3 regions of the Marinobacter sp. V032 genome follow, and region 3 is predicted to be linked to each of the others. Evidence: predicted binding sites of a transcription regulator. Region 3 holds the regulator's gene; each other region holds the start of a gene.
The links. The regulator FliA, encoded in region 3, starts transcription of late flagellar genes. The targets are predictions, from matches to a motif close to CTAAAGTTTNNNNNNNNNNNGCCGNTAA.

Region 1 (9,688 bases), on a different contig from region 3:
ACGCAAACTGGGACAGGCCCGAGGCGTCCGTGTTGTCGCTATCTGAATCATTAACAGTGATTTCGATGGCGTTGTCGATGCCGGTCTCTTCAGACGACAGCACCAGGCGGAAACCGTTACCGGTATCAACAACACCTGCGGTCGCACCCACGCCGGCGTCATTGATCGCGTTCGCCAGACCTTGCAGCGTATTGTTGGAACCGTCGACTGTGATGGTTTTGGATTCGCCACCGACATTCAAAGTGATCGATCCGGTGCCAATCGATGTCGCATCTTTGTCGGCAAACGTACCGGAAGCAAGCGACTGGGACTGAGCCAGACTGTCGACCTTGACCGTGTAATTGCCGCGGCTCGCTTTCGAACTGTCCAGCGTCACTGTGACGTCATCATTTGAAGACGAAGCAGAAAAAGATTTGAGATTGTCAGGCGAACTCAGCTGACGCATGGGCAGGCGCAGTTCTGTGACGGCACTCTTCAGTGTGCCGTAGGCTGAAATAAGAGCCTCCGCGCGCTGCTGATTAAAGTCCAACCGGTTATCTGACGTCTGACGCTCAGCCGCAACCAGCTGATCAATCAAATCTGACGTCAAAACCCCTGAACCAATACCGACTGAAGAAATACCTGCCATAACGAATGCCTCCTCAAGAAGGCGTGCTACCCATTTAATTACGTATCGGCGGCTAACGGCAAAACTTTGCCTCCGACCACCGCATTTTTGTAACAAACTGTGCCGGCCAATAAAAATATAGTACGCCTGACCCGCTTGAGCCGCCACGTCGCGATCAACACAAAGGTTATTTGCGCCTCTGCTATATAAAACCGGCCAGAGGCCTATGACCTTAGCCCGTTTAAAAACAAAACACCGCCGGCTTCTCACGAAGGCGGCGGTGCTGAAATACCGTCATTTAATACCGGAATGCAACCGGCAAGGCTTCACACTTCGATATTAAATAACGTCAGCGGTTCATCCTGCTGCAATTTTTCTGCCAACCTCAAAGCCACATCATCAGGAATCTGGCGAATAACTTTGTCCGTCTGCTGATCAACAACCCGGACAATGGTCTTGCCTGAGCCGTTATCGACCTCAAAATGAAGATCGCGCTGAACGGTTTGCACAAAGTCATTAAGCTGGGATACCGCCTGATTGAGCGATTCCCCCTGCACCTTCTGCTTATCCTCCTGCGCTGATGCCGATGTTGTCGGCGGCGCCAGGGACATCACAGTCGATGCGGCTGACTCCTGGACTCGAGCGGAAGGCTTGACTCCTTCTGCCTGAGGTGACGTGGACGCCCGAGCCGGTACCTTGGTCGAAACCAGGGTCAGATCCGTGCTGTTCAGGTTTACGTCATTCATAGCTCACCTCACTCTCCAGAAACGGCGGAAGCCGGCTCCCCTCTATTTAGAGTGGAAGCCGGCCGGTGCCGCTATGCCCCTGTTACTGCAGGAGAGACAGAACCTGCTGTGGACGGGCGTTAGCCTGTGCCAGTACCGAGATACCTGCTTGCTGCAGTACCTGAGACTTGGCCAGCTTGGCGGTCTCTGAAGCGAAGTCCGCATCCAGAATCCGGCTCTGTGCTGCTGACAGGTTCTCAGAAGTAGTCGCAATCGCATCGATAGTCGATGTGAAGCGGTTCTGGATCGCACCCAAATCAGCTCGCTGGCTGTTGATAGTGCTCAGAGCTGCGTCGATAGTGTCGATTGCAGCGTTAGCGCCCTCGGTAGTGGTGATGTCGATGGCCGCTACCGATTGCAACTGCCCGCCTTTAGCCGCACTGATAACTTCGGCACTAGCACCGGAAACGCTAAATGCACTAGATGAGCTGTATTCAACCGCACCAGTGATCAGCGTATTGTTTGCAGCGCCATCCAAATCCGTTGTAGAACCAACAGTGGTGCCGTCAGGGTCAAGGACATTTACGGTTACACTTGTATCTGCTGAATCGGTCGTGAAGTTCTGAATCGCGACATTTGAACCAGTAGAATTTTCAAGTTTTATCGTATCGTTTTCTACAACTGCAGTAACACCAGTTGTCGCGGATGCATCGTTGATGGCTGCAGCCAAGGTGCCCAAATCTCCGCCACCTACAGTTGCCGCGATGCTAACACTTTTCCCTTCATCACCAATCAAGTCAAAACTAACCGTTCCGTCACCGATACTGCTCAAAGTAGCTGAAGTGCTCGCTTTCGCTTCTACGCCAGTACTAGCCGTCTTCGCATTTACTGCTGTCGCGATGTCGGCTGCAGAAGCACCAGCTCCGATCGCAACTGTTTCGGAAGCACCGTTGCCTGAGATGGTGAGATTTTCTCCCGTTACACCGTTAGTGGTGGGCGCAGTTGCGTTGGCCGCTGTCGCATTTCTCAGAAGCGTCCCTTCAGAGTCAGCAGTGTAGTTACCGATATCAGTACCGCGAGCACTGCTCAAAGATACGTTGATAGTCTGGTTAGCGTTAGCGCCAACCTGGAACTGGGCGTTAGCGAAATCACCGTTCAGCAGCGTTTGGCCGTTGAAGTTGGTGGTGTCCGCAACACGGTTCAGCTCAGCCTGCAGCTGGGTAACCTCAGCCTGCAGTGATTTACGGTCTGAAGCAGAGTTGGTGTCGTTAGCTGACTGTACTGACAGTTCACGGATACGCTGAAGCAGATCGCCTGCCTGACCCAGAGCGCCTTCAGCAGTCTGTGCCAGCGAGATGCCGTCGTTCGCGTTACGCTGAGCAACACCCAGGCCACGAACCTGTGTATCAAAGCGTGAAGAGATAGCCAGACCAGCCGCATCGTCTTTGGCTGAGTTGATACGCAGACCTGAAGACAGACGCTCAAGAGCCTGATCAGACAGTGACTGAGATTTGCTCAAGTTGTTCTGAGCGGAAAGTGATGCAACGTTAGTGTTGATACCGAGAGCCATGATGCTTCTCCTAAACCTGTTTAGTTTCTCTTGAAAGAGGTCAGGCGCCCGGTCATTTGGTTTGGTACGCCGCCCTGCTGAAATGCTTAACGGCCCTGATTAAGAATCCTTTAGGTGGGTTTAGCGATTATATTGTTAAAGAATGTAATTCCCTCTCAACATCCTCTAAAAGCGGGGAATAAAGCGGCAATGCTCTGCCGAATTTCCGTCGCCCCGTCGCTCAAACCCGCTTCATTAAAAACCTGAAAATCAATATTTTTCAATATATTAAAAACAAAAAACAAAAACTGGCACGATTTAAGCTTTAAGCCCTGCAAACGGTAATTCCATGAATTCAGGCCGGTAGGGCGTCCTTTTGATCGGGCACTTGGCTTCCGGCTTCTCTTTTAGAGTAAGGAGAACACCATGCCTCAGATCATCAATACTAATACGGCGTCGCTGAATGCTCAGCGCAACCTGAACAGCACCCAGCGTGATTCGGATACAGCATTGCAGCGCCTTTCTTCAGGTCTGCGTATCAACTCAGCCAAAGACGATGCGGCTGGTCTGGCGATCTCCGAGCGCTTCACGTCGCAAATAGATGGCCTCAACCAGGCTATCCGTAATGCCAATGACGGCATCTCGCTGGCACAGACCGCAGAGGGCGCGCTGGGCGAATCAGGCAATATTCTGCAGCGAATCCGTGAACTGGCTGTTCAGTCGGCCAACGCCACAAACTCGGCCTCTGACCGTCGTGCTTTGCAGTCCGAGGTCAACCAGCTCAAGCAGGAACTCGAGCGCGTTGCGACGACAACCGAGTTTAACGGGCTGAAGCTGCTGGATGGCTCGTTCCAGGCGCAGAAATTCCAGGCTGGCGCCAACGAGAATCAGACAATTTCAGTATCGATTGCGGGCGCCAAAACCACCGATCTGGCAAACAATACCGCTGATGCCGCCAACACAACGGCTCGCGTGGGCACCGGCTCCTCGCTGGCAGCTGCGGCTGATGCCACTGCAGCAAACGGCATCGGCGGGCAAGACCTGACGATATCCAGCTCGCTAGGCAATGCCACGGTGACAATTGCCGCCGGCGATACGGCGGCCGAGATCGCAGCCAACATCAACAGCAAGATCGAGACAACAGGCGTCGAAGCCAAGGCGCGGACAACTGCTGAACTCTTCAATCTCGGCGGCACTGGCACCGTCTCCATGACAATTTCCAGTGGCGGCGAGAAAGCCACTGTCTCTGCACAGATTGATGACGTCACTGACCTGAGCCCTCTGGCACGAGAAATCAATTCGGCTGCGGGTAAAACGGGCATCACCGCCGAAGTACAAGATGGTCGCCTGATATTCACTCAGGAAGAAGGTAAAGACATTCTGGTTGAAGATTTTTCAACCAATGCCGGTACCGCAACCGCAAGCTTCAAAGGTGAGGCAGAAGCCGATGGCGACGCGATAACACTGAGTGGCGCACCTGCCTCGACCACCGACAGCACCCGTGTCTCAGGTCAGATCACCTTTGACTCGTCATCCAGCTTTGCAGTGTCATCAAGTATTACAGCTGCAGCTGGCAGCATTCTCGATACCGCTGCGGCGAATACAGCAGTTGGTTCCACAACTGAAGACGTGAGCGGTATCGATATCAGCACCTTCCAGGGTGCTACGGATGCACTCGCAATTGTAGACGCAGCACTCGAATCCATCAGTGGCATTCGAGCTGATCTCGGTGCGGCACAGAACCGGCTGGAATCCACTATCGCGAATCTGAGCACCACGTCCGAGAATCTCTCGTCCGCCCGCTCCCGTATCCGCGATGCGGACTTTGCTGCCGAAACCGCAGAGCTTGCCCGTACCCAGGTACTGCAATCTGCCGGCCTGTCGGTACTGGCCCAGGCAAATGCCCGGCCACAGCAGGTATTGCAGTTGCTGCAGGGCTAATTCCGCAGGCAACAGGCACCCACAAAACGGTCAGCACTTGCTGGCCGTTTTTTTGTTTCAAGCCCCGCCAACTTCAGACAATCCCATTAATTATTAAATAGTTAAAAGCATTCCTCTCAGACCAATAACTGGCACACCTTTCGCTACACCCTCATTAACCACTGCATAAAACATTCAACACTGCAGATTATTGCCGCTTCAGATAAACGCGGCGCGGAACAGACGAGGTGATCCATGCACGCTCAGCATCAAACTCAACAGTCAGTACAGAACAAGGCCGAGATTGCCCGCCTGTTGCTTCAGGCCAATGACGCCTATGGCGAATCCAACAACCCTCGCCAGCGTTACGCGCGTCGTCTTGAGGCCCGGCAGGAGAGCCGCGAGCTGCTTGAGAAGATTGCGACCATGGCGCCTGATAATGCGGCAGTCTACGGCCTGCTGGGCCGGATCGAAATGGACGAGGGACGGCTGGATCGCGCACAGCTGCTATTTAACCAGAGCCTGTCGATTAATCCGGACCAGGCCCAGCAATACACCAACCTGGGCTACTGGGCGCTGACATCTGACCGCCCTGCTCTGGCTGAGCAGTATTTTCAGGAAGCCCTGAACCGTGACCGGCAATCCGCCGCCGCCTTCTGCGGCATTGCCCATGCCAAGCGCCAGCAGGGCCAGTTTGATGTAGCCTATCTGCACTACCGCAAACTGGTTCAGCTTGATCTGAACTGGCCGTCGGTTTTCAGCGGCATGGCCACCTGCGCCAGCCATCTGTCAGTTGATCGTGCCGATACGGAACTGGCTCAGGATGCCATCCGGTTGCTGCAGCGTTCAGATTTGCCGCATCAGGTCCTGGGGGGCTTCGTCGCGGGGATCATCCGCCAGCAATACGATCTGGACAACCCCGCTGCCCGCATCATTCTTGATGCCGCCAGTGATGATGAACTGTTGCTGCTGGCTCTGGAAAAGACCCTGATGCCGGATGTCGCGGTTGAAGACCTGATTACACTGCTGCGTCACGCCATTCTTGTTGAAGTTGCCCAAACAGCAGACTTGCGTGAAGAATTGCATCGCCTTGTCATGGCACTTGCGCTTTACGCCGATCGCACTGGCTACGCACTGCTGACCGGCGAGCAGGAATCCGCGCTGGTGGATACGATCAACAACAGCATCGCCGCCCAGTTTGCGCTGGGAGAATCCATGAACGCGATCGCAGGATCACTGATGATCAGTGCCATGTACGGCGCTCTTTTTCATCAGTCATTCGCGCCGTCAGTCGGCCAGTGGAATCTGACCGAGTGGCCCGTCGGCCTGCAATCATTGATGGCCGCCAGCTACTATCACCGGGCGACTGAAGAATCCATCAAGCAGCAATTCGACGAGAAAGCAGGCGAACTTGCACTGGCCCGCGCCGATGTGCCACAAGCCTGGCCAAGCTGGACCCGACTGACGACTCACCCTGAGACCAGCCTCAAATCACTGATGAAAGTGCGACTGGGCCTGGACGACATCGCCATGCCGGAGACCGCTCGCATCATGATTTGCGGTGCAGATTCCGGTCAGCGCGCGCTGGAACTGGCCACTTGCCTCAACGATGTCGAAATCATCGCCGTGGATGAGTCACTGTCCAACATCGCCCGAGCCGGTCGCCAGGCTCAGGATCGGGGGCTCGAGAACATCGTGTTCTGGCCCTGGTCACTGGCTCAGCGCTTTATCGCCGACGGCCACAAAGTGCAGTGGATCGAGATTGGCCGCCTGCCATCGACAGCAATGACCGAGACATCCCTGGCCGCCATTATTCAGGACGCAGCCGCACAGGATACCGTGGTGCACCTGCATACCTGCCCGACCGGACAGCTGCCCGTCGACAGACACCTGCGGGAACTGATTGAACAGCATGATCTGCCTGCAACGAGCGCATCACTGCGTCGGTTACGCCGAATGGTATTGAATAATGCGCAGGATCCGGTTTGGGCCGATCTGCTTAAAGAGGAAGACTTCTTCGGACTGGGCGGCTGCCATAGCCGATGGTTCCGGCCGCAGGATAGCCGTCAGCTCGAGACTGTGATGGCCATGCTCTGCAACGAAGTGGACTGGAAACTGGTGCGTGCCCAGGACAATGATGGGCACACGCTGTCACTGGGCCCGGTTCAGAAACAACTGCATGCAGAAGCCTCGGGCAACAGCGTGCAGAGCGTTGTGGGTCAGCCGCTGACGCTGTACTTCACGAAGCGGCGCTAAACGCTACCTGCCGATTCAGCTGGGCGCGGTTTTCTCCTCAAGAAACCGCGCCCAATCTTCAGGCTCATCCACATCCCATCTTGGCTCAGCCAGCGCGACTGAATAGCCGGCAGTCTTCAGCTTTTCCACTGTTTGCTCCAACGCCATCGGCGTCCCCCACGCCACATCAGCCAACGTTTGCGGCAACGGCCTGCGAGCGCCTATCAGCACAAACCCACCGTCATCGGACGGCCCAAGCACAACATCAACGTTAGCCAGCAACTCAAACGCAGTTTGAATATGCGCAGGATCAACCGACGGACAATCGCTGCCAACAATCATGACTTCGCGGGCAGAGGCCAGACTTTCTTCGATCGCGCGGCGCATACGCTCACCCAGCGAGTGGCCATTCTGAATGTACTCGGGAACTTCGGCGTTTCTCAGGCGATCAAGTATCGGCCCGGCAGGCTCTGTTGAGGCAGGTGCGGCACGGTCCCACCAAAAGCTGACGGGAATACCTGTCGCTGCAAGATTCGCAAGCACCGCACACGTCAGTTCGATATGCGCCTGCATGGCACCGCCATCACCCAGTGCGACTGCCAGGCGGGTTTTTACCCGACCCGGTTCTGGCCACTTGGCGAACTGGATCAGCAATCGGTTGGGATCAGCCGCGGTCTTTGGGGTAAGCATCAGGATAATAGGCCCTGGCAAGTGAGTGTGGGTCATCTCCCCGCCAATAGCGCCAGCGAAGGCGCCACATCAGAAAGATTGTGCGCCACGGCCCATGCTTCTCCCAGCGTCGGCTGTCGGTAACCACCGGATCACTGATACAAAATGGCCGTGACAGGGCAAGCAATTGCCGGCTCAATGCGACATCTTCCATTAGCGGCATGGGAGCATAACCGCCCGCGTCGTGAAATGCCGCTCGCCGTGCAAAAATCGCCTGATCGCCCGTGGCAATACCGGTGAGGCGGGAGCGACGGTTCATAAACCAGCTAATCACCCGAAAGAGCGTGCGCTGGCCGGAAAGCCGCACATCGAAACGGCCCCAGAGTGAATCACTCTGAACAAAACGGGAAAGGTGCTCAAGCGCAACCTCCGGCAGGCGGGTATCCGCATGAAGAAATAGCAGCACCTCACCACCTGCGATGCTGGCGCCGGCATTCATTTGCGATGCGCGTCCAGCCGGGGCTTTCACCAGCCGGTCGCATAGCGGTTCTGCGAGCGCAGCCGTCTGGTCCGTACTGCCGCCATCCGCCACAATAATCTGATGGCCCAGCGCCCGGATATCCTGAAGCCGATCAAGCGCGGCAACCACGCCTTCGGCTTCATTGAGAACCGGCATAACAATAGTGAGGTGTAATGGCAGGGACACCGGTGACGTACTCCGACAGGTAACAGCAAAGCCAATAAGGTATCAGGGAAGCCGGGTTTCAACCACTGATGTAAACCCCACGGTTGAGCGAAAAGCGCCGCATGGGTATGATACCGGCCTCTTGCCCCAGTAGCTCAGCTGGATAGAGCAGCCCCCTCCTAAGGGGCAGGTCAGAGGTTCGAATCCTCTCTGGGGCACCATTTCAAGCGATATCCCGTTTCCCGCCCTTTGCTCATCGCCAGTTAAAGAAAAACATCGATTTCTGATAGTGCGCCCGTGTAGCTGAAGCTTCAGCTTTCGAGCAGCACGAAGGGCTGCCAGATGTTGCGTGCGATTCAGGAGCCTAACGGATCCACCAAAGCTGAAGCTTCGGCTACAAAAACTTGTCGGCACTCAGCTCTGGCGGACAAACCTTATCAGCCCGCTTTACCATCCGCCCTCGGGCTACTCAAAATGAGTGTGTAGCGCAGCAGAAAAATGACGAACGCGATTTCCCACAACAGCGCAGACAAGCCTATCCCCGGCGACCAGGGCAGTCCTCCCAGAGCGGTGATCACCCGAACAACTGCCGCCAGCTGAATCGCGATAAAAGCGAGCACCATGCCGCCGGGCAACTGAAGTGGCCGGCCCGTGTGGCCCAACGAAACCCGCGCAATAACACCCAAAATCAAACTGCCGATCACACCTACACCTGCGGCGTGGCTCCAGGCGGTCGGCGCCCAGCCGAATACCAGATGCCCTGCCATCAGTATCAGCGCAACCGGTATCCACAGCAGTGAGAGGTGCAGAATCCAGAGCAACGGTTCACTCCGCGCGGCCCAGCCGTGCCACCCCGTCAATCGCTCCAGCATCAGTATCGCGGACGTTAAAGCAAACAGCACTTCACCCCAGCGCCATCCAATAACGAGCATGGCCAGCAACAGCAGCAGGCTTACAAGAGTTGCGAGATCAGTTCGGGGCGACACCTTGACTAGATCCGCATTACCACCATTCTGACGCAACCAGCCGGCGGTAAAGGCCGGCGTGATACGCCCGCCGATAATTCCGGCCAGCGCCATAGCAAGCACCAATGCGCCATCGACATAATTGATATGCAGGGTATTCACGAACGCAATCTGCATGACCCAGAGCAGGCCCAGCACCACCAGAATGACGTTATGTCGTTTCTGCCCGGAACGCAGGATCCGCCAGCCAGCATCCAGCATTATCAGCGGCAGAAACAGTAGGTTTACGGCCTGCACCAGCCAAAACGGCAAATCGCCGCCGAATGCGAGGAG
Region 2 (9,688 bases), on a different contig from region 3:
GACTTTGCAATCACCGGCGTGGGAGCTGGCGACCCACTTGGCGGAACCGCGACAAAAACAGCACCGGTGGCAAAGAGTGCGCCACTCGCGTACTGCCCGACAATGCGATAGTGCGCCAGAAGATCCGTTGGTTCGATTTCCTTGACCCACGGCTGATTGCGGCATTCCGCCGGCAAGTCGGTCGCCGGAGTATCGGCAATATATTTGTTATAGCCCGCGGTAAAGCCATCAATCATTGCGCGGCTTTCCGGTGACAGATTGGCGTAGTCACGTTGGGCACCGCCCAAAATATCCTGTGCTTTATAGGAGAAATCGTTGATGACGTTCATGAAGTCACCGGAGCCCAGTACAGCGTCGGGCCCAAAGTATTTTGATCGCTCACTGCGAGCCTTAACGATAGCTTCCGCCAAAAGACAGACGTTGTCCTGCGCCTGAGCGTAGCCCGAACCGAAGGCAGCTGAAGACAAATCGTCAGCCTTGATATGGGGGACGCCATTTGTCGTGCGCCGTATTGTGGCCTTTAACTGACCGTTCTCAGGCGTTAAAGGATCAACGCTCGCCGAACCCCCACCTGAGGAGCTGTCATCACCACACCCACTCAACAATAAACTGCCTGCAACCGCCAGCCCCAGAACACGAAGGTGCCCCCGAGAGGAGCCACCAAGCCCCAACCTTTTGTATTTCATTGTTATCTTCCATTTTTTGATTGTTGATCTTTAGAAGAGGTCGTCATAGACCAAAGTTCAGGCTAGCAGAAGTCATCAACGGCTCACACAAAAACGTGAGCAATTGTTCAGTCTTTACTGTTTCAGACTGTAACAAGATGATTTATATAATATTTAGGATAGAAAACCATTTAAGCAAGGCTCAGCTTTTTACTATGGGGCGCAAGCTTGAAATGGAGAAAGATAGAAAGATAGAGAGCAAAAGACGTGTTGTGAGCGCAGAGAAGTGACGAGGTTGTCAAAAACCTGGGGAATCTGACGCGCCGCCAGATTCCCCAATCGAACTTTAGCCCGGCTTACGACCTTTGCCGGCCGCAATACGCAGGCGCAGCGCGTTCAGCTTGATAAAGCCGGCCGCATCTTTCTGGTCATAGGCGCCTTGATCTTCTTCGAAGGTGGCAATTTTTTCGTCGAACAGTGAGTCGTCGGATTTACGACCCACGACGTCTACGTTGCCTTTATAGAGTTTCAGGCGAACAACACCATTCACGTGAATCTGGGTCTGGTCGATCAGTGCCTGCATCGCTTCACGCTCTGGCGACCACCAATAACCGTTGTAGATCACTTCGGCGTAGCGTGGCATCAGGCTATCTTTGAGATGCGCGACTTCGCGGTCCAGAGTGATGGACTCGATACCGCGGTGAGCACGCAACATGATAGTGCCGCCCGGGGTTTCGTAGCAGCCACGCGACTTCATGCCAACATAACGGTTCTCAACAATGTCGAGACGACCGATACCATTATCGCCGCCGACCTTGTTCAGTTTCGCCAACACCTCGTGGGGCTTCAACGCTTCACCGTCGATAGCGACGATGTCGCCTTTTTCGTAGGTCAGCTCAATGTAGGTTGGCGTATCCGGGGCTTTTTCCGGTGATACGCTCCAACGCCACATATCTTCTTCGGCTTCGGCCCAAGGGTCTTCCAGCACCATGCCTTCATAGGAAATATGCAGCAGGTTGGCATCCATGGAGTAAGGCGATTTGCCCTTCTTCATCTCAACCGGGATATCGCGCTCGGCACAGTATGCCAGCAGCTTCTCACGGGAATTCAGATCCCATTCACGCCATGGCGCAATAACGTGCACACCAGGCTTCAGTGCATAGGCGCCCAGTTCGAAACGTACCTGATCGTTCCCCTTGCCAGTCGCACCATGAGAGATAGCGTCTGCGCCGGTTTCGTTGGCAATGTCGATCAGATACTTGGAGATCAGCGGGCGGGCGATGGAGGTACCCAGCAGGTACTCGCCTTCATAGACGGTATTCGCACGGAACATGGGGAACACGAAGTCGCGCACGAATTCTTCTCGCAGGTCTTCGATGTAGATTTCTTTGACACCCAATGCCTCTGCCTTGGCGCGGGCAGGTTCAACTTCTTCGCCCTGGCCCAAATCCGCAGTGAAGGTCACTACTTCGCAGTTATAGGTATCTTGCAGCCAGCGTACGATTACCGAGGTATCAAGCCCTCCGGAATACGCCAGTACAACCTTTTTGATGTCTGACATGCCCATGCTCCGCGTCGATCAGAAATGAGTGAATAACGCCAAACAACGCAACAAACTGCCGCTTTTGACGCCTTCATTACTTTAGAAAGGGCGCTATTGTACGGCAGCTCAGCGCTGCATCCAATTGGCAGAAGGAATTAGCGCCCTTTTCAGAGCGCTTTCAGACGTATTCGGGCGTTTTATTGCGGTGGTTCAGCGGTGCTTGGGGCCAGTATCACCCATTTTTTCGGGGATCGGCATCCGCTTCAGCCCTTTGCAGTCCGCGCCGCTCACCTTCCCGCTCAAGCCGGACGGTAGTGCGACGGTTCTCCGCCGGGCGAGACGACGCCGGGTAACGTTCGCCATGGTAACGAGTGATGATCTTCTCGCTGTCGATACCGCCCTGCTGGACGAGGTATTCAGTTACTGCATTGGCCCGCTCTTCTGACAGGCTGCGGTTATGAATGCGGGATCCACTGCTATCTGTGTGGCCGTCGACATAAATTTTGCTGATGCTGGGGTCAGCTTGGATAAACAGGATAATCATATCCAAACGATTGTAATCGGCGTCATTGAGGACAGCGCTATCCAGCGAGAAGTGAATTTTTGAGCGCTGGATCTGATCGTAATTGACCGGCAACAGGCTGGCGACGCAGGTCTGGTAGTCACCGTAGTTTGCGGCGAAATTAATATTGGAAACCCTCACCCGCACCGGATCGCTGCTGTACCAGGCTGTGCGCGTTACCGTTGGCGACATGCCGGACATCAAGCCTTGCACCATCGCCATGCTGCGCAGTGGATCAACCGTTACCGCCCGACGCTCACGGGAAACCGCAACTTTGCCCAGTGGCTGAGGATCAACTCCGGGGCGCCAACTGGGTGCCTCCACCACAAGTTCGCCGTTGCCCGGTTTCATTAATTTGCCGTCGGACTCCAGATAGAATGTCAGCCGTTCCCCGGCCCGGTGCTGGAACACCGCGCGACCATAGCCCGGAACCTGATGCGTCAAGGTGCAACTGAACACCGATGAACTCAGGTACCACTCACTGTTTTCAATGCCGGCACCGTATGTCTGCGCAATGCTACCGGATGCAGGTGCCAGCATTAAAGCGCTGACAACAATAGGGCGAATGATTGATTTCATGCGATATGCCAGGGTTCGCAGGTGTATTGGGATACCTGCTTAACGACCCGGCTCCGGATATCTTTAGTGAGGAGAACAAAAAGTAACACGGTAATCGGATCGTCATCAGACCAGCGCGATCAGGGCCAGGCCTTCCGGGTATCAAGACAGGGCAATTCGTCCCCGGTGTCTGATATACTGCGCAGCACCAGACTGTGACCAAGGAACCCTGCGCTAACGATGTCCACTACGCTGACGATTACCCGACCTGACGACTGGCACCTTCACGTGCGCGATGGTGACGCACTTGCCGACACCGTGCCGGCTTCCGCCCGCTGTTTTCGTCGCGCGATCATCATGCCTAACCTGGTGCCGCCGGTTCTCAATGCTGAGCAGGCCATCGGGTATCGCAACCGCATTCTCGCGGCTCTGCCGCAGGGAGCCGATTTTGATCCGCTGGTCACGCTGTATCTCACAGAGCAAACCACTGCCGCTGATATACACGCCGCAAAAACGGCAGGTGTTGTAGCAGCCAAACTCTACCCGGCCGGCGCAACTACCAACTCGGCCTCGGGCGTCACCGATATTCGCAACATTGACGCCGCACTACAGGCCATGAGCGATAGCGGCATGTTGTTGCTGGTACACGGCGAAGTAACCGATGCCGACATCGATATTTTTGATCGGGAAAAGGTGTTTCTGGAACGCGTCCTCGCCCCGACTCTTGAGCGCTTTCCCGACCTTAAGGTGGTGCTCGAGCACATCACCACTGCGGACTCCGCCGAATTTGTGACCAACAGCACAAGCAATCTGGCCGCCACCATTACGCCCCAGCACCTGCTGTACAACCGCAACCACATGCTGGTCGGAGGCATTCGCCCACACCTCTACTGCCTGCCTATTCTCAAGCGCCAGCGCCATCAGCAGGCCCTGCAGGATGCCGTTGTAAGCGGCGACCGCCGCTTCTTTCTCGGTACGGATTCAGCCCCGCACGACACCAGTAAGAAGGAAACAAGCTGTGGTTGCGCCGGCTGTTTCTCCGCCAGCAGCGCCATTGAGTTATACGCAGAGGCATTTGAAGATTTGGGCGTGCTGGACAAGCTTGAAGCCTTTGCCAGTTTCAACGGCCCTGATTTCTACGGCCTGCCACGCAATACCGATACCATTACGCTGGTGCGTGAGCCCTGGACAGTGCCGGCTACCCTGCCGCTGGGTTCGGGCACAATTACACCATTGCGTGCCGGCGAGTCTGTTCGCTGGCGCCTTGCCTAAAATTCGCTAACAGTAAGGGTCTTCAGTGACTGAGGAAGAGAATCTGACCTCCCCCATGGCCGCACGTTTTCGCGGGTTCCTGCCGGTAGTCGTAGACGTCGAAACCGGCGGTTTCAACTCACAGACCGATGCCCTGCTGGAAGTGGCCGCCGTTCTGATCGAGATGGATGACGACGGTATGCTGCGTCGCGGCGACACCATCGCTTACCAGGTTCATCCTTTTGACAATGCTAATCTCGAGCAGTCTGCACTCGACTTTACCGGCATTGACCCCTGGGATCCCGAGCGGGACGCCGTACATGAAATGGATGCGCTGAATGACCTGTTTGGCCCGATCCGCAAGGCCATCAAGCATCAGGGTTGTAAACGCGCGGTACTGGTCGGCCACAACGCAACCTTCGACCATAACTTCCTGTTTGCTGCGTCTGATCGTTGTGGCATCAAGCGCAACCCATTCCACCCGTTCTCCACCTTTGACACCGCAACTCTGGCGGGCCTGGCGTACGGCCACACGGTCCTGGCACGCGCGTGTAAACTTGCAGGCATTCCTTTCAGTAGTCGTGAAGCACACTCAGCGGCGTACGATGCAGAGAAAACAGCTGATCTGTTCTGCGGCATCGTGAATCGCTGGAAGGAGCTGGGTGGTTTTCCGCCACCGCCAGTTGAAGAAGCGCCCGTTGACGAAGAAAGCGCTGACGCTGATAAAGCCTGAATCAGACTTCTGCAAACAAACAATCCCGCCAACGCGGGATTTTTTATTAGCCCAGATACGCTGATGCCATGTCTTTGAATGCAAAAAGGCCGGTGCATATGCACCGGCCTTTTGGGTTTTCAACGATAAATCAAAGCTTACCAGTAGATGCCGCGCATAATTGCAGCGAACGCCACCTGCTCGGATGAAACCTTCGGCTTTTCGCCAGACTTGGAGCCCGACGCTGCTGCAGTATCCGGGAACATCCGGTAACCGGAGTTCATCACAATCTCACCCAGCTTCGGCGCAATGGCGTGCAGCACCTGCGCAAAAGTGCCCAGACGAGTCGCAATGCGCTTGGGCCGGTAGATGATTGCCTCAGCCACCATGTCGGCCGCTTCCTCCGGGGTCAACGTCGGCACCGAGTCATAGATCTTGGTCGGCGCGATCATCGGAGTTTTGACCAGTGGCATGTTAATGGTGGTAAAGGTCACGTTGCGATCAGACCACTCCGCCGCCGCACAACGGCTGAATGCATCAAGTGCAGACTTGGATGCGACATACGCCGAGAAGCGCGGTGCGTTGGTGAGCACGCCAATAGATGAAATATTCACCACATGACCACGACGGCGCTCTAGCATAGCCGGCGCAAAACCCATGATCAGACGAACAGAACCGAAGTAGTTCAGTTGCATTGTGCGTTCAAAATCGTGGAAACGGTCGAAGGCAAGATCAAGTGAACGACGAATCGAACGACCTGCGTTATTGACCAGAACATCGACGTGACCGTGGTTATCCAACACGGTGTGCACGAAGCGATCGCACTCTTCCATATCGGAAAAGTCGCACTGATACGGATGCACGCTGGCGCCACGGGATTCCAGCTCGGCTGCCACTTCGTGCAGACGCTCCGGCTTGCGGGCGCCAATGACCAGAATGGCACCGGCATCTGCCAGTTTCTGAGCGGTTGCCAAACCGATACCGGATGTTGCCCCTGTGACAACGCAAACCCGACCTTCAACCGTGCCACGCAGGGTACGATCCTTGAACAGATCGGGGTCGAGGTGACGCTCCCAGTAATCCCAGATCACCGGCGAATAGTCCGGCAAACGGGGCACTTCGATGCCGGTGCCCTGGAGCACGCGCTCCGTCTCACGGGCATCGAATCGGGTCGGATAGTTAATAAATGACATCACCGACGGCGGAATGCCCATATCGTCCAGAACTGCGCTGGTCAGACGCTTGACCGGTGGCAGGTTCTTCAGGCTCTGGCGAATAAATGGCGGAATAAAACCGAACATGCGGTTATCAATTCGCATCGCCATGCGGGGGGCGTGGCCCGCTTCGCTGAAGATATTGAGGATTTCACCCACCTTGTACGGGTCAGAATCAACCAGATGGAAGCAGTTACCGTCTTCGCCTTCAACGTGGGCGATATGATCCAGCGCGTTCACCACGAAATCGACCGGCACAATATTCAGGCGGCCACCTTCAATACCGATTGTTGGCATCCACTGCGGCAGAGCGCCACGGATTTTCTGGATCATCTTGAAGAAATAGTAAGGGCCATCGACCTTATCCATTTCACCCGTTTTCGAGTGGCCAATGACCATACCCGGGCGATAAATGCGGAACGGGACTTTGCAGGCATCGCGGACCAGCTTTTCCGAATCGTGTTTGGTGCGCAGGTATGGATGATTGAGCTTTTCCGCTTCCTCGAACATGTCTTCGCGGAAGGTGCCTTTGAACATACCCGCCGCAGCAATAGACGACACATGATGAAAACAACCGGCTGACATGGCTTCAGCCGCATTCAGCGCCTGCTGCGTGCCATCGATATTGGTTGCGATCTGTGAGGCCTCATCAGCCCCCATGTCATATACAGCAGCCAGATGGAAAAAGTGATCCACCTTGCCCTTCAAACCGCCAAGAACGGCCGAATCAATCCCCAGATTGGGCTGAGTAAGATCACCAACGACGGCTTTGACCCGGCTTTCGTTGTCACCCCAGCGTTCGCGCAAAACATTCAGCTTCTCAACGGACTCTTTACGCACCAGCACGTGAACCGTGCCACCCCGCTTCAACAGTTTGTCGATCAGAAAGCGACCAATAAAGCCGGTTCCACCCGTCAGGAAATAATCCATACTTTGCCCATCCGTTATTACTATTGTTCAATTTATTAGGGTTCCGCGCGCCCTCTGCCGGGTCGCGTACACCATCCCTGAAGTCGGTGGAATTCTACTCCAACAGATTCCCCAAGTACCGGAATTTATTAGAGCAATTACTCACCAGACCCCTGTTTTTATTAGAGTATTTATTCAAATAACCTGAATTCACTAAACCGGACAAACGTCGAACAGCGTTCAATAATCGCGGGCGCCGGCCACTGAAAAGCCTAGCACAGGGTTGAGCTGCCGTGAGATCGATTCTGGCACACTGGCGGCATCCGCCAATAGCAGCCAATTCAAGCAGATTGCAACGACGTCACGATCAGCATAACCGTATGCATTGAAGCGACGACGATGCCATAATTCGCAGCCTGTGAACTTTTAAGGAGCACACCATGTCTGAGAAAGACGCCAATTCCGAGCGTTACATCAAGATTGCCCGCGCCTGCCTGCGCGCAATCAACAACTCAGGACCGAGTGAGCAAAGCCGTGAAGAGAAAGTTCAACTGGTGTATGACGCAATTGATGATGCGTTCCAACACGAGTTTGAAGACTATCGCCAATCGCTCGCCGTCATGAGCACGGTGCTTGAACGCATTGCATCAGGTCAGCTGGATGCAGAAGCCGCTGCCGATCTTGCGCGCAAAACGCTGGGCAAATCCGGCTATAACGCAATCAACAAACCGGTTCACTGACCCCGTTGGCTTAACCGTTGTGCTAAAGAGCACTGCAATCTCATTGAAGACAGCGCCGGCCCACACCTGAGCCGGCGCGCCATTCAAAACAAACTGCCGCAAGAGGATTTCCGTGTTGATCAGCCGCGTCCATGCCGCCCGCTTCTCTGTCCGCTCAACCCTCACTCAATGCTTGTTAACCCTGTTTTTTGTCGCATTCAGCAGCAGCCTCTGGGCCGCCGTCGACCCGGTCAAAAGCCCCAACGACAGCAACAGTTACCGGTTTATTGAGTTGGACAATGGCCTGAAAGCATTGCTGATATCCGATCCTGATGCAGACAAGGCCGCCGCGGCGCTTAACGTTGCAGTGGGCAGCGGCGATGACCCGGTGGGACGCGAAGGCATTGCGCACTTCCTGGAACACATGCTGTTCCTCGGCACCAAGAAATATCCCAAGCCGGGCGAGTACCAGCAGTTTATTGCGAGCCACGGTGGCAATCACAATGCATTTACCGCATTCCAGGACACCAACTATTTCTTCGATATTCAGGCTGATTCATTGGAGCCTGCGCTGGACCGGTTTGCCCAACAGTTCTCAGCACCGCTATTCACGGCCGATCTGGTAGACAGGGAAAAGAATGCCGTCAACTCGGAGTACTCCTCCAAGCTGAAGGACGATGGCCGCCGCTTTTACTCAGCAGAGAAAGCCACCTTCAACCCTGAGCATCCTCTTAGCCATTTTGCCGTTGGCAGTCTGGATACACTGGCGGACCGGCCTGACTCGCCTGTTCGGGATGACCTGGTCGCTTTCTGGAAGGCCCACTATTCAGCCAACCTGATGACGCTCGTGGTTTACGGCAAGCAATCTCTTGGCGATCTGGAGAAAATGGTTCGTCCCCGATTCTCGGCGATTGAGAACCGCCAGCTGTCTGCCACCGAACATACGCAGCCAATGTATGCCCCCGGATTCTTGCCAGCCCTGTTGCAGGTGCAATCGCTGAAAGAAGTCCGGCAGCTCGAGCTAAGCTTCCCGTTGCCATCTCAGCGTGATGATTATGCAGACAAGCCAACCGGTTATATTGCCAACCTGTTGGGCCACGAAGGCCAGGGCAGCCTGCTCAATGTATTAAAAAATGCGGGCCTGGCCGAGCGCCTCTCAGCGGGCCAGGGGCAAGACACCGGCCACGAGGCAACACTTAACATCCAGATGTCCCTCACACCGAAAGGTTTGGAGCGCTGGCAGTCTGTAGTTGACCTGACGTTCGACTACATCGAGATGATTCGCAACGAGGGCATCAAACAACAGTATTTCGATGAAATCAGCCAACTCTCGGAAACCGCTTTCCGTTTTCAGGAAGCCTCCTCGCCAATTGGCAAGGTCAGTGGGCTGGCAATGCAAATGCAGGATGTCGCGCCAAAAGACATCTTGCAGGCACCTTACATGATGGAATCGTATGCGCCGCAAAAGTACGCGAAAGTGCTCGACCGACTGAACCGGAACAATGTGCGGATCTCTATCCTGTCGCAGCAGCCTTTAGCTGACGACGCGCCCCAT
Region 3 (9,688 bases):
AACGCGAATGGCATTGTCCTTGTCCGCCAGCACTTTCGCGATAGACTCAATCACCGGAAACGCGTCGTAATGGGGTTCCGCATCGCCTGAACCGAACAGCAGGCTGTTTCTCAGCGTCAGTTCGATCCACTCATCATTGGTTTCGACCGATATCAGCCCCTGATTAATCAACTCCTCAAAGGTATCGCTCAACTGGTTCGCCATTGTCCTGAGGGCGTCGGTTCGCTCCGCTTCTTCCTCGGCGGTATTCGCCGGAGACTGGGCGACTGGCGGCCTGATAACGGACTCGTCGGGACGATTGTCGGGCTGAGAAACGCGTTCGCCCACGGCAATGGGAACTACCGAACGTTGGGGGGCATTGAACACGCCGGTCAGTGTTTCAGACAGCACTTTGTACTTGCCCTCGTTGACCGAAGAAACGGAATACATCACCACAAAGAATGCGAACAGCAGGGTTATAAAATCAGCGTAGGAGATCAGCCAGCGCTCGCTGTTATGCATATCCTGTTCTTGTCTACGCCGCCGTTGCCGCATTGCGATCACTCCGGTTTACTGGATAAACCCGCGCAGGCGGAGTTCAATGGAGCGGGGATTCTCCCCCTCTGCGATCGCGATAATCCCGTCTATCATCATGTCCTCATAACGGGACCGCTGACGGACGATAGACCGCAGCTTGTTAGCAACAGGAAAAAACAACAGGTTGGCGAGGGCGACCCCGTAAATCGTCGCCACAAATGCGGTTGCGATGCCGGCGCCGAGCGTGCTGGGATCTTCCAGATTGGTCATGACCTGAATCAGACCCATAACCGCACCGATGATGCCGATCGTTGGTGAATAGCCTCCCATGGCTTCGAACACCCGTGCAGCTTCCAGATCGCTCTGTTCGCGCGAATCCAGATCAACTTCCATAATATTGCGTATGGATTCAGGTTCCGCACCATCGACCAGCAATTGCAGGCCTTTGCGGGCAAACTTCTCCGGTTCTTTCTCTGCCAGCCCTTCCAGCCCCAGCAAACCCTGTTTGCGAGCCCGAACGCTCCAACTGATGACCTTGTCGATCCCGTCTTCGAGACCGATATAAGGTGGCACAAATACCCAGCGAGAGATCCCCGCAGCCCGTTTGAGTATGGGCCATGAGGTTTGCAGAATGGTTGCTGCCAGCGTACCGCCAATCACAATCAGGGCCGCGGGGCCGTTGAACAGCGAACCAAGAGCACCGCCTTCCAACAGGTTACCGCCAAGCAAGGCTGCGAATGCGAGAATGACACCCAGTATGCTGAGAAAATCCATCAGCTCACGCCTTCGGTCAGCCGTGGACAAAACTCTTCCAGCGACAGCACTTCATCGCTCAGTCCCGCCTTCGCTACAGCCATCGGCATGCCATAAATGACGGATGATTTCTCATCCTGCGACCAGACAACACCGCCGCCCTGCTTCACCATCCGGCAACCTTCTTTTCCGTCGGCGCCCATCCCGGTCAGGATGATGCCCAGGGTTTTACCGGGATAGCTGCGAGCCAGGGACCCAAACGTGACATCTACACAGGGCTTGTACGTCAGGCGGTCATCACCCGGCAATATCCGGACACGGCCGTGAGGCCCCTTGTTTTCGATCATCATCTGCGTGCCACCCGGCGCCAGCAACGCAAGCCCGGGCCTGAGGCTATCGCCGTCTTCTGCCTGTCGGACCTCGATCTGGCAAAGCTTGTTGAGGCGGTCTGCAAAGGCTGGAGTAAAGCTGGCAGGCATATGCTGAACCAGCACGATGGGCGCAGGAAAATTTGAACGTAATCCGGTGAGCACCCGCTGAAGCGCGATCGGTCCACCGGTTGACGTGCCGATTGCCACAACACTGAAGTGCCGTGGTGCCGCCCGCCGGCCAGGGCGCGCCGGTTCAGGGTTCGCAGCTGCGGACGCCCGGCGAACCGGCGCAACCGGTCGTTCCGGTGCTTGCGGCGGAGGTGTTCTGCCAGGAGCGGAGCGGGCTGCAGGTGACGGCGCCGCGCTGGTGCCGGGTCGACTGCGGGCAACACTGACAATCCGGTCTTTCAGGATGCGCTGCAGGTCGCTGGAGTCGCGGGCAATTTCTTCAAAATTCTTGGGCAGGAAATCGACAGCGCCGGCATCAAGCGCATCAAGGGTGACCCGGGCGCCTTCGTAGGTCAGCGACGAAAACATCAGCACCGGCACCGGACGCCGGCTCATGATCTCACGAACCGCGGAGATGCCATCCATAATCGGCATCTCATAATCCATGGTGATCACGTCTGGCTTGAGCGATTCCGCCATCTCAACGGCTTCACGACCGTTGGTCGCCGCACCGATAACCCGAATGTTGCCAGACGCATTCAGTATCTCGGTCAGCCGCTTGCGGAAAAAACCCGAATCATCAACGACGAGGACAGAAATCGTCATGCAGGAGCCTTATCAGATTAGCCGTAGTGTTGAAGCAGACTGGGTACATCAAGAATCAGTGCGATTCTGCCGTCTCCGGTGATGGTGGCGCCTGACATACCAGGGGTGCCGTTCAGCATGCGGCCCAGAGGCTTGATTACGACCTCCTCCTGGCCAACCAGCTGATCCACCACAAAGCCCACCCGTTTGGTACCCATTGCCACAATGACCACATGGCTTTCGGTCGTTTCAGGCTCACTGCTGGCGCCATGCACCAGCCACTTCTTGATATAGAACAGTGGGAACACCTTGTCCCGGACCACAATACATTCGCGCCCATCGACAATGTTCTTCTTGGTCAGATCAAGGTGGAATATCTCAACCACGTTCACCAGCGGCAGAGCAAACGACTGGTCTCCCAGCATGATCATCAGCGTCGGCATGATCGCCAGCGTCAAGGGCACCTTGATGACAATGCGGGAGCCCTTGCCCATCGACGACTCGATGTTGATCATACCGTTGAGCTGGCCAATTTTGGTTTTGACCACATCCATGCCAACGCCACGGCCGGACACATCTGAAATCTGCTCCTTGGTTGAAAAGCCGGGCGCAAAAATCAGGTTAAAGCATTCGGTTTCTGTCAGGCGATCTGCGACATCCTGCTCAAACAGCCCTTTCTCAACCGCCTTTCGGCGCAGGACATTCGGATCCATCCCCGCGCCATCGTCTTCAATCACCAGCAGTATGTGATCACCTTCCTGCTCTGCAGACAGGGTGACAAGGCCGGTACGCGGCTTGCCCGCTTTTTCCCGCACATCTGGCAGCTCGATGCCGTGGTCGACCGAGTTGCGCACCAAGTGAACAAGCGGATCCGACAAGGCCTCAACAAGGTTTTTGTCGAGATCGGTGTCTTCACCGTGCATCACCAGATTGATTTCTTTTTTGAGGTTTCGCGCCAGGTCCCGGACAACACGGGGGAAACGGCCAAACACCTTTTTGATTGGCTGCATCCGGGTCTGCATTACCGCCGACTGGAGATCGGTTGTAACCACGTCCAGGTTGGAGACGGCTTTTTGCATGTGCTCGTCTTCACTTGCTCCCCCCAGACGCTGAAGACGATTACGCACCAACACCAGCTCGCCCACCATATTCATGATGTCATCGAGGCGTTTGGTATCAACCCGCACCGTCGTCTCGCCAGCCGCCGCAGGCGCAGTTTTGGCGTCGGGTTCATCGCCACGCGCAGCGGGCGCAGCCGGTTGTTTGGCAGGCTCAACTTTTTTCGCTGGCTCCGCTTTCTTCTCGGGAGCCGGCTTGGCCACTTTTGGCGCAGGTTTTGGCGCCTCAGGCTTTTTACCTTTTCCGTGCAGGTCGTCCAACAGTGACTCGAATTCGTCATCGCTGATCAGGTCGTCGTTGCCGCCTGCTGCACTGGCTTCAGGCTCGGCTGCCGCAGCCTTGAACTGGCCTTTGCCATGAAGCTCATCAAGCAGCGACTCAAACTCGTCATCGGAAATCTCGTCGCCGCCCGCCGCTGGCGCACTGGATTCAGTCGCAGGCTTTGATGCAGGCGCGCCGCCGGAGTGCTTCCCTTTACCATGCAGATCGTCAAGCAGGCTTTCGAACTCGTCATCGGAGATCTCGTCTGCGCCACCACCGGTTGCAGGTTCCGGCGTTGCTGCCGGCGCATCCTTACCCTGAAGCGCATCCAGCAGCTGTTCAAACTCGTCGTCGGTAATATCCCCGTTCTCGGCAGCCGGTTGCTCAGGCTCTGAGGCTTCTTCGGCCACAACAGATTCAGGCTCAGCCTCAACTTCAGCAGCCGACTCGCCCTCGACCTCAGGTTCGGCCAGCGCGTCAAGCGCTTGTATCAGTTCGGGAGCGGCGGGTGTAGGGTCTTCCTGGTTGCGGACCTGATCAAACATCAGGTTGACGTTGTCCAGTGCCTCAAGCACCACGTCCATTAATTCAGAGGTCACTCTGCGTTTACGATTACGCAGTGTGTCAAACACGTTCTCGGCGGAATGGCAGCAACCCACCAGCGCATCAAGCTGCAAAAAGCCGGCGCCGCCTTTTACCGTGTGGAAACCGCGGAAAATGGCATTCAGCAACTCACCGTCGTCCGGATTGCGTTCCAGATCGACCAGTTGTTCAGACAACTTCTCCAGTATCTCGCCAGCTTCTACCAGAAAGTCCTGAAGAATTTCTTCGTCAGCATCAAACGCCATGCGGAATCCTCACTCAAAATCCCAGACTGGACAGCAGGTCATCAACATCGTCTTGCCCGGATACGACGTCTTCGCGCACTTCGGCATTCATTTGCGGGCCTTCGCCCTTCTCGATACCCGATTTTTTGGATGCATCGGGGCCAAGTTCATGCACGGTGCCGGTGATCTTGTCGACATGGCTGGCCATCACCACCAGGCTCAACATCTGATCTTCCACTTCTTTCACCAGCGCGGTGACTTTCTGAATCACCTGACCTGTCAGGTCCTGAAAATCCTGAGCCAGCAGTATTTCGGAGAGGTGGCCATAGAGTACTTCTGCGTCAGTCGCCGTTTTCTCGAAATAAAGATCGAGGCGGTGGTAGAGTTCGCGAAACTCGTCTGCTTTCATTTCACGCCGGCGCAACTTTGCCCACTCTTCGCGAAAGGCTCGCGACTGCTCGATCATGGCCTGCGCCTTGGGCATCGCCTCTTCGACCAGATCCATCGTGCGGTTGGCCGCTTTGCCTGTCATCTGCACCACGTATGCAAGGCGATCGGACGCATCTGACATCTTCGACAGTGCTTCGTCCTGTTCGGCGTTCTGCGGATCAATCTGAAAATTGCGAATGGCTTCGTGCAGACTCCGGGTCAGTCGCCCCACTTCCTGATAAAGGCTCTGATCGCGCACATCATTCAATTCGTTGATCAGGCCCATCGCTGCAGCATAATTGCCGGCGTCAACCTGCTCTTTGAGCTGATCGGCCTGAAGGTGCAGCTTTGCAACAACGTCAGCATCAAGCGCGCCTTTATTGTTCGTTTTTTTGCTCATGATCGACGCTCAGCTTACGACTGGATTCGTTCGAAGATCTTCTCGATCTTTTCCTTCAGCACAGCGGCCGTAAATGGCTTGACCACATAACCGTTGACCCCCGCCTGCGCCGCCGCAACGATCTGATCGCGCTTGGCTTCTGCCGTTACCATCAGCACTGGCAAGCTTTTCAAAGCATCATCAGCCCTTACCGCTTCCAGCAACTCGAAGCCGGACATGCCGGGCATATTCCAGTCGGTCACCAGGAAATCATACTTGCCGCTTTTCAGCATCGGCAGCGCGGTGTTGCCATCATCGGCTTCATCGGTATTGGTAAAGCCAAGATCCCGCAGCAGGTTCTTGATGATCCGACGCATCGTGGAAAAGTCGTCCACGATGAGTATTTTCATGTTCTTGTCCAATGGGACCTCCACTGATTACAGTCCGCAATGCAAGGGGTTATGACCTTGCAACCAAGTCTAGCAGTCATATCCAAAAGCACAGTCTATTCGTTAAGAGCAGTGCAATCTGTATGAAATTAGTTACCAAACGCTAAAAATTTCAGGTACTTAATTCGTCTTGCCAATCCGCCAGCCTGGACTTGAGCCTCAAAGCCGCCTGGCTGTGTATCTGACTTACCCGACTCTCACTGACCCCGATAACAGCACCAATCTCTTTCAGGTTCAGTTCTTCCTGATAATAAAGATTGAGCACCAGCTTCTCCCGCTCGGGAAGCTCATCAATAGCCTCGGCCAGATTCTTGCGAAACGCACCTGAAGAAATGTTTTCGTAGGGCGCATCCGCAACGGCATCTACATCGTCTATCGGCAGCTCGCCCGATTCATTTAGCTCATCGAGACTAAATAATCGGCCGCCGCTGCTATCAGCGAGGCATGAGTAGTATTCGTCGAGGGACATTTCCAGCTCGTCCGCCACTTCAGCATCCTGGGCTTCACGCCCTTTGCGGTTTTCAACGGTGCGGATAGCCTGGGCGACACGACGGGCATTGCGATGGACGGAACGAGGCACCCAATCGCCTTTGCGGATTTCGTCAACAATGGAACCGCGAATGCGGATGCCGGCATAGGTTTCGAAAGAGGCGCCTTTGGTTGCCTCGTATTTCTGGGCGGCTTCAAGCAAGCCGATCATTCCGGCCTGCATGAGGTCTTCAAGCTGCACTGACGCCGGCAAACGGGCGAGCAGGTGAAGGGCGATTTTTTTGACGAGCGGCGCATGTTGCTCAACGAGCTGATGGGGACCGCGTTCGCCGGTACGATTATAGATTCCCAGGCTTTTTACCAACGTCATGAGTCCGGATTACCTGTTATTGTTCAGACGACCTTCATGCGGCTGTGCTCTTGGGATGGGGCACAGTCTCAGGCATCTACCAGACGTTCAATGAAGAACTCAAGATGCCCGCGCGGCGAGGATGGCAATGGCCATGCGTCCACCTTTTGGGCCAGCGCCTTGATAGCAAGTGAGGCTTTGGCGCGAGGATAGGCGTCAAGCACTGCGCGTTGACGTTGCACCGATTTTTTGACCGCCTCGTCATAAGGCACTATGCCTACATATTGTAGCCCAACATCAAGGAAACGTTCGGTTACCCGCGTGAGCTTTTCATAGAGGTGCTTTCCTTCCTGCTCATTGCGTACCTGATTGGCAAGAATACGAAAACGGTTGGTGCCGTAATCCCGATTCATCAGCTTTATCAAGGCGTAGGCATCAGTAATGGAAGTGGGTTCATCGCAGACGACCAGCAGAAGTTCCTGCGAGGCACGCAGAAAACTCACTACAGATTCGGAAATACCGGCAGCGGTGTCAACAATCAGAACATCGATCTGATCGCCCAATTCGCTAAAAGCATTAATCAGTCCGGCGTGCTCCATGGATGACAGCTGCGTCATGCGCTGAGTGCCTGACGAGGCCGGCACAATTTTTATACCGCCCGGGCCATCAACCAGGACATCCTTCAGGCTGCACTCCCCCGACAGGACGTCAGAGAGATTGTGCGTTGCGGTGACACCCAGCAGTACGTCGATATTTCCCAGGCCAAGATCAGCATCCAGTACGACAACCCTGCGCCCCATCTGGGCCAGTGCAATAGCCAGATTGACAGAGACATTGCTCTTGCCAACGCCTCCCTTGCCGCCTGATACGGCGATTACCTGAACCGGGTTTGCTCTACTCATACCGGATGCGGTCTCTCACGACGAATTGGATCCATATGGCCGGCGCTGTGCCAGCTACTTTTGTAGTCTCGCGCCTGTTTTACTCCAGACATCCGATATCTGTCAGCCGGCGTTATTCCTGTACTTTATCCCTGTACGTTCTGTTTCTGCGCCATCATTGTTTCCGGTCAGGCACCTTCGGCGGCAGGCGCAAGCTCCCGCGCTTCGCGCAACCTTTCGACACCCAACTTGACGAGCGATACGGCCTGCGCCGAATGGATATCCTCCGGAATCTTCTGGCCATCTGTAAAGTACGCCACCCGAAGCCCGGTTTCCATAGCAAATCCAAGTACTTCGCCAAGTGTCAGTGCTTCATCAAGTTTGGTCATGATGCAGCCCGCCGGATTCGCCATCTTATAGCAATGCCATGTGGATTTCATAATACGCGGCTGACTGGTCGCCGCCAGCACCAGGTATGGGCGCACCGGGTGGTAGCTGGAAGCAAGTTCATTCAGTTGCTCCTGGTGCCCCCGGTCTGATTGAGTCAGGCCTGCAGTGTCAATCAAGACCAGTCGTTTATCCGACAGGTCATCAAGAATCTGATCCAGCGAGTGGCTTTCGTCAACAACCCTTACCGGCACGTTCAGTATGCGGCCAAACACAAATAACTGCTCGTGGGCCGCGACCCGGTAGCGATCGGTAGTGACCAGTGCAATTGAGTCAGCACCGTGACGCAACACGTAACGTGCCGCCATCTTGCCGATAGTTGTCGTCTTGCCGGAACCGGTAGGGCCGACCAGTGCCACAATACCGCCCTCTTCAATGACTTCCTGCTGCTGGGTTTTAACCCCGGCGGCCAGTGTTCTCAGCGCTTTCTTCCAACCTTCGTCAAGACGACCGGAACCGTGATTGTGCGAGAGGGTCGCCGCCAGCTTGGACGAAAGACCGAACTCTTCCAGACGCTCACGCAATCGCTGCTGACTGGCATCAAGCGCCTTGGAGACGGATGCGGGTTGGGTGGCGGAAGAGTCGGGCGCACGACCGCTGACCATGTCCCGCAGATTGTGCAGCTCTGCCCGCATGGCCTCGAGTGCAACCTGGGTCGCATCCTGCTGGGGTTCAGGCGCAGCAGGCGCGTTATCCTCCGGCATTGAGAAGTCCGGCACGGGTTGCTTGATCTGACGACGCCCACGAATATCGCGAATGCGATCCCGCGAGCGCTCGAGCTCCTGCTCCAGCCGCAGGTGCTGGTCAGCCTGCATTTCCGCCAGTTGCGAGCCGTTGGTCGCTTCCATGGCGGCGCTGCCCAAACGCTGACGCGCCAGATTTTCGTCGTAGTTCAGTGCCGTCACAATTTCGACGCCACCGTCTACCCGACGGTTTGAAAGAATAACTGCGTCTTCGCCCATATCCAGACGCACCATCTTCAGGGCTTCTGTCATAGTTGATGCAAAGAACCGTTTTACTTTCATGGTGAGCTACCTCCGGTGGTGCCGGTTATCCGGCGCCGCTGTTCTTTACGACCTTTTACTGGCCGACCGATGCGACAATCGTAATCTGTTTGTTATCCGGCACTTCCTGATAAGACAGAACGTGCAGGCGTTCAATTCCGTAGCTGGCGAACCGCGCCATCGCATGCCTGAGCGGGGCCGAGACCAGCAGTATTGCTGGCTTGCCCATCATTTCCTGGCGCTGGGCGGCGTCCTGTAATGACCGCTGCAGCTTTTCAACCATATTGGGCTCAAGCACCAGGCCAATATCATCCTGGCCGCCAGATTGTTGACTCTGTTGCACTGACTTCAGCAACATCTGTTCCAACTCTGGATCTAGCGTGATCACAGGGATTTCAGAATCACTGCCGCTGATGCTCTGGACGATCATCCGCCGCAGTGCCTGGCGGGCGGCTGTAGTCAGTACACGTGCGTCCTGGGTTTTCGGCTGCACGTTAACGATGGCCTCGGCAATCGAGCGCATGTCGCGGATCGGCACTTCTTCTTTCAGCAGGCTTTGCAGTACTTTCAGCAGCAGACTGATGGTGAGCGTGGTTGGAACCAATTCCTCTGCAAGCTTTGGCGAGATTTTTTCAAGTTGTTCCAGCCACTTCTGGACCTC

Region 1: a site for FliA is predicted at 2,989-3,016, ahead of ACUN9X_RS09220 (flagellin N-terminal helical domain-containing protein). Genes of this name have one in related genera too.
Region 2: a site for FliA is predicted at 3,389-3,416, ahead of ACUN9X_RS09320 (flagellar protein MotY). Genes of this name have one in related genera too.

Annotation. Positions count from the first base shown of each region.
Region 1 covers NZ_JBQXYE010000001.1:2,001,635-2,011,322, reverse strand. Annotated here, with positions in the region: gene fliD (flagellar filament capping protein FliD) at 1-628, opposite strand, end outside; gene ACUN9X_RS09225 (flagellar protein FlaG) at 934-1,353, opposite strand; gene ACUN9X_RS09220 (flagellin N-terminal helical domain-containing protein) at 1,436-2,902, opposite strand; gene ACUN9X_RS09215 (flagellin N-terminal helical domain-containing protein) at 3,308-4,822, shown strand; gene ACUN9X_RS09210 (tetratricopeptide repeat protein) at 5,057-7,057, shown strand; gene ACUN9X_RS09205 (TIGR04282 family arsenosugar biosynthesis glycosyltransferase) at 7,073-7,726, opposite strand; gene ACUN9X_RS09200 (TIGR04283 family arsenosugar biosynthesis glycosyltransferase) at 7,701-8,411, opposite strand; tRNA gene ACUN9X_RS09195 (tRNA-Arg) at 8,535-8,611, shown strand; gene ACUN9X_RS09190 (NnrS family protein) at 8,828-9,688, opposite strand, start outside.
Region 2 covers NZ_JBQXYE010000001.1:2,025,942-2,035,629, reverse strand. Annotated here, with positions in the region: gene ACUN9X_RS09330 (penicillin acylase family protein) at 1-686, opposite strand, end outside; gene ACUN9X_RS09325 (argininosuccinate synthase) at 1,012-2,226, opposite strand; gene ACUN9X_RS09320 (flagellar protein MotY) at 2,441-3,349, opposite strand; gene pyrC (dihydroorotase) at 3,569-4,600, shown strand; gene rnt (ribonuclease T) at 4,656-5,312, shown strand; gene ACUN9X_RS09305 (SDR family oxidoreductase) at 5,450-7,435, opposite strand; gene ACUN9X_RS09300 (hypothetical protein) at 7,855-8,154, shown strand; gene ACUN9X_RS09295 (insulinase family protein) at 8,267-9,688, shown strand, end outside.
Region 3 covers NZ_JBQXYE010000004.1:52,161-61,848, forward strand. Annotated here, with positions in the region: gene motD (flagellar motor protein MotD) at 1-534, opposite strand, end outside; gene ACUN9X_RS16100 (flagellar motor protein) at 550-1,290, opposite strand; gene ACUN9X_RS16105 (protein-glutamate methylesterase/protein-glutamine glutaminase) at 1,290-2,414, opposite strand; gene ACUN9X_RS16110 (chemotaxis protein CheW) at 2,432-4,621, opposite strand; gene ACUN9X_RS16115 (protein phosphatase CheZ) at 4,635-5,429, opposite strand; gene cheY (chemotaxis response regulator CheY) at 5,444-5,830, opposite strand; gene ACUN9X_RS16125 (RNA polymerase sigma factor FliA) at 5,970-6,716, opposite strand; gene ACUN9X_RS16130 (MinD/ParA family protein) at 6,785-7,597, opposite strand; gene flhF (flagellar biosynthesis protein FlhF) at 7,765-9,048, opposite strand; gene flhA (flagellar biosynthesis protein FlhA) at 9,104-9,688, opposite strand, start outside.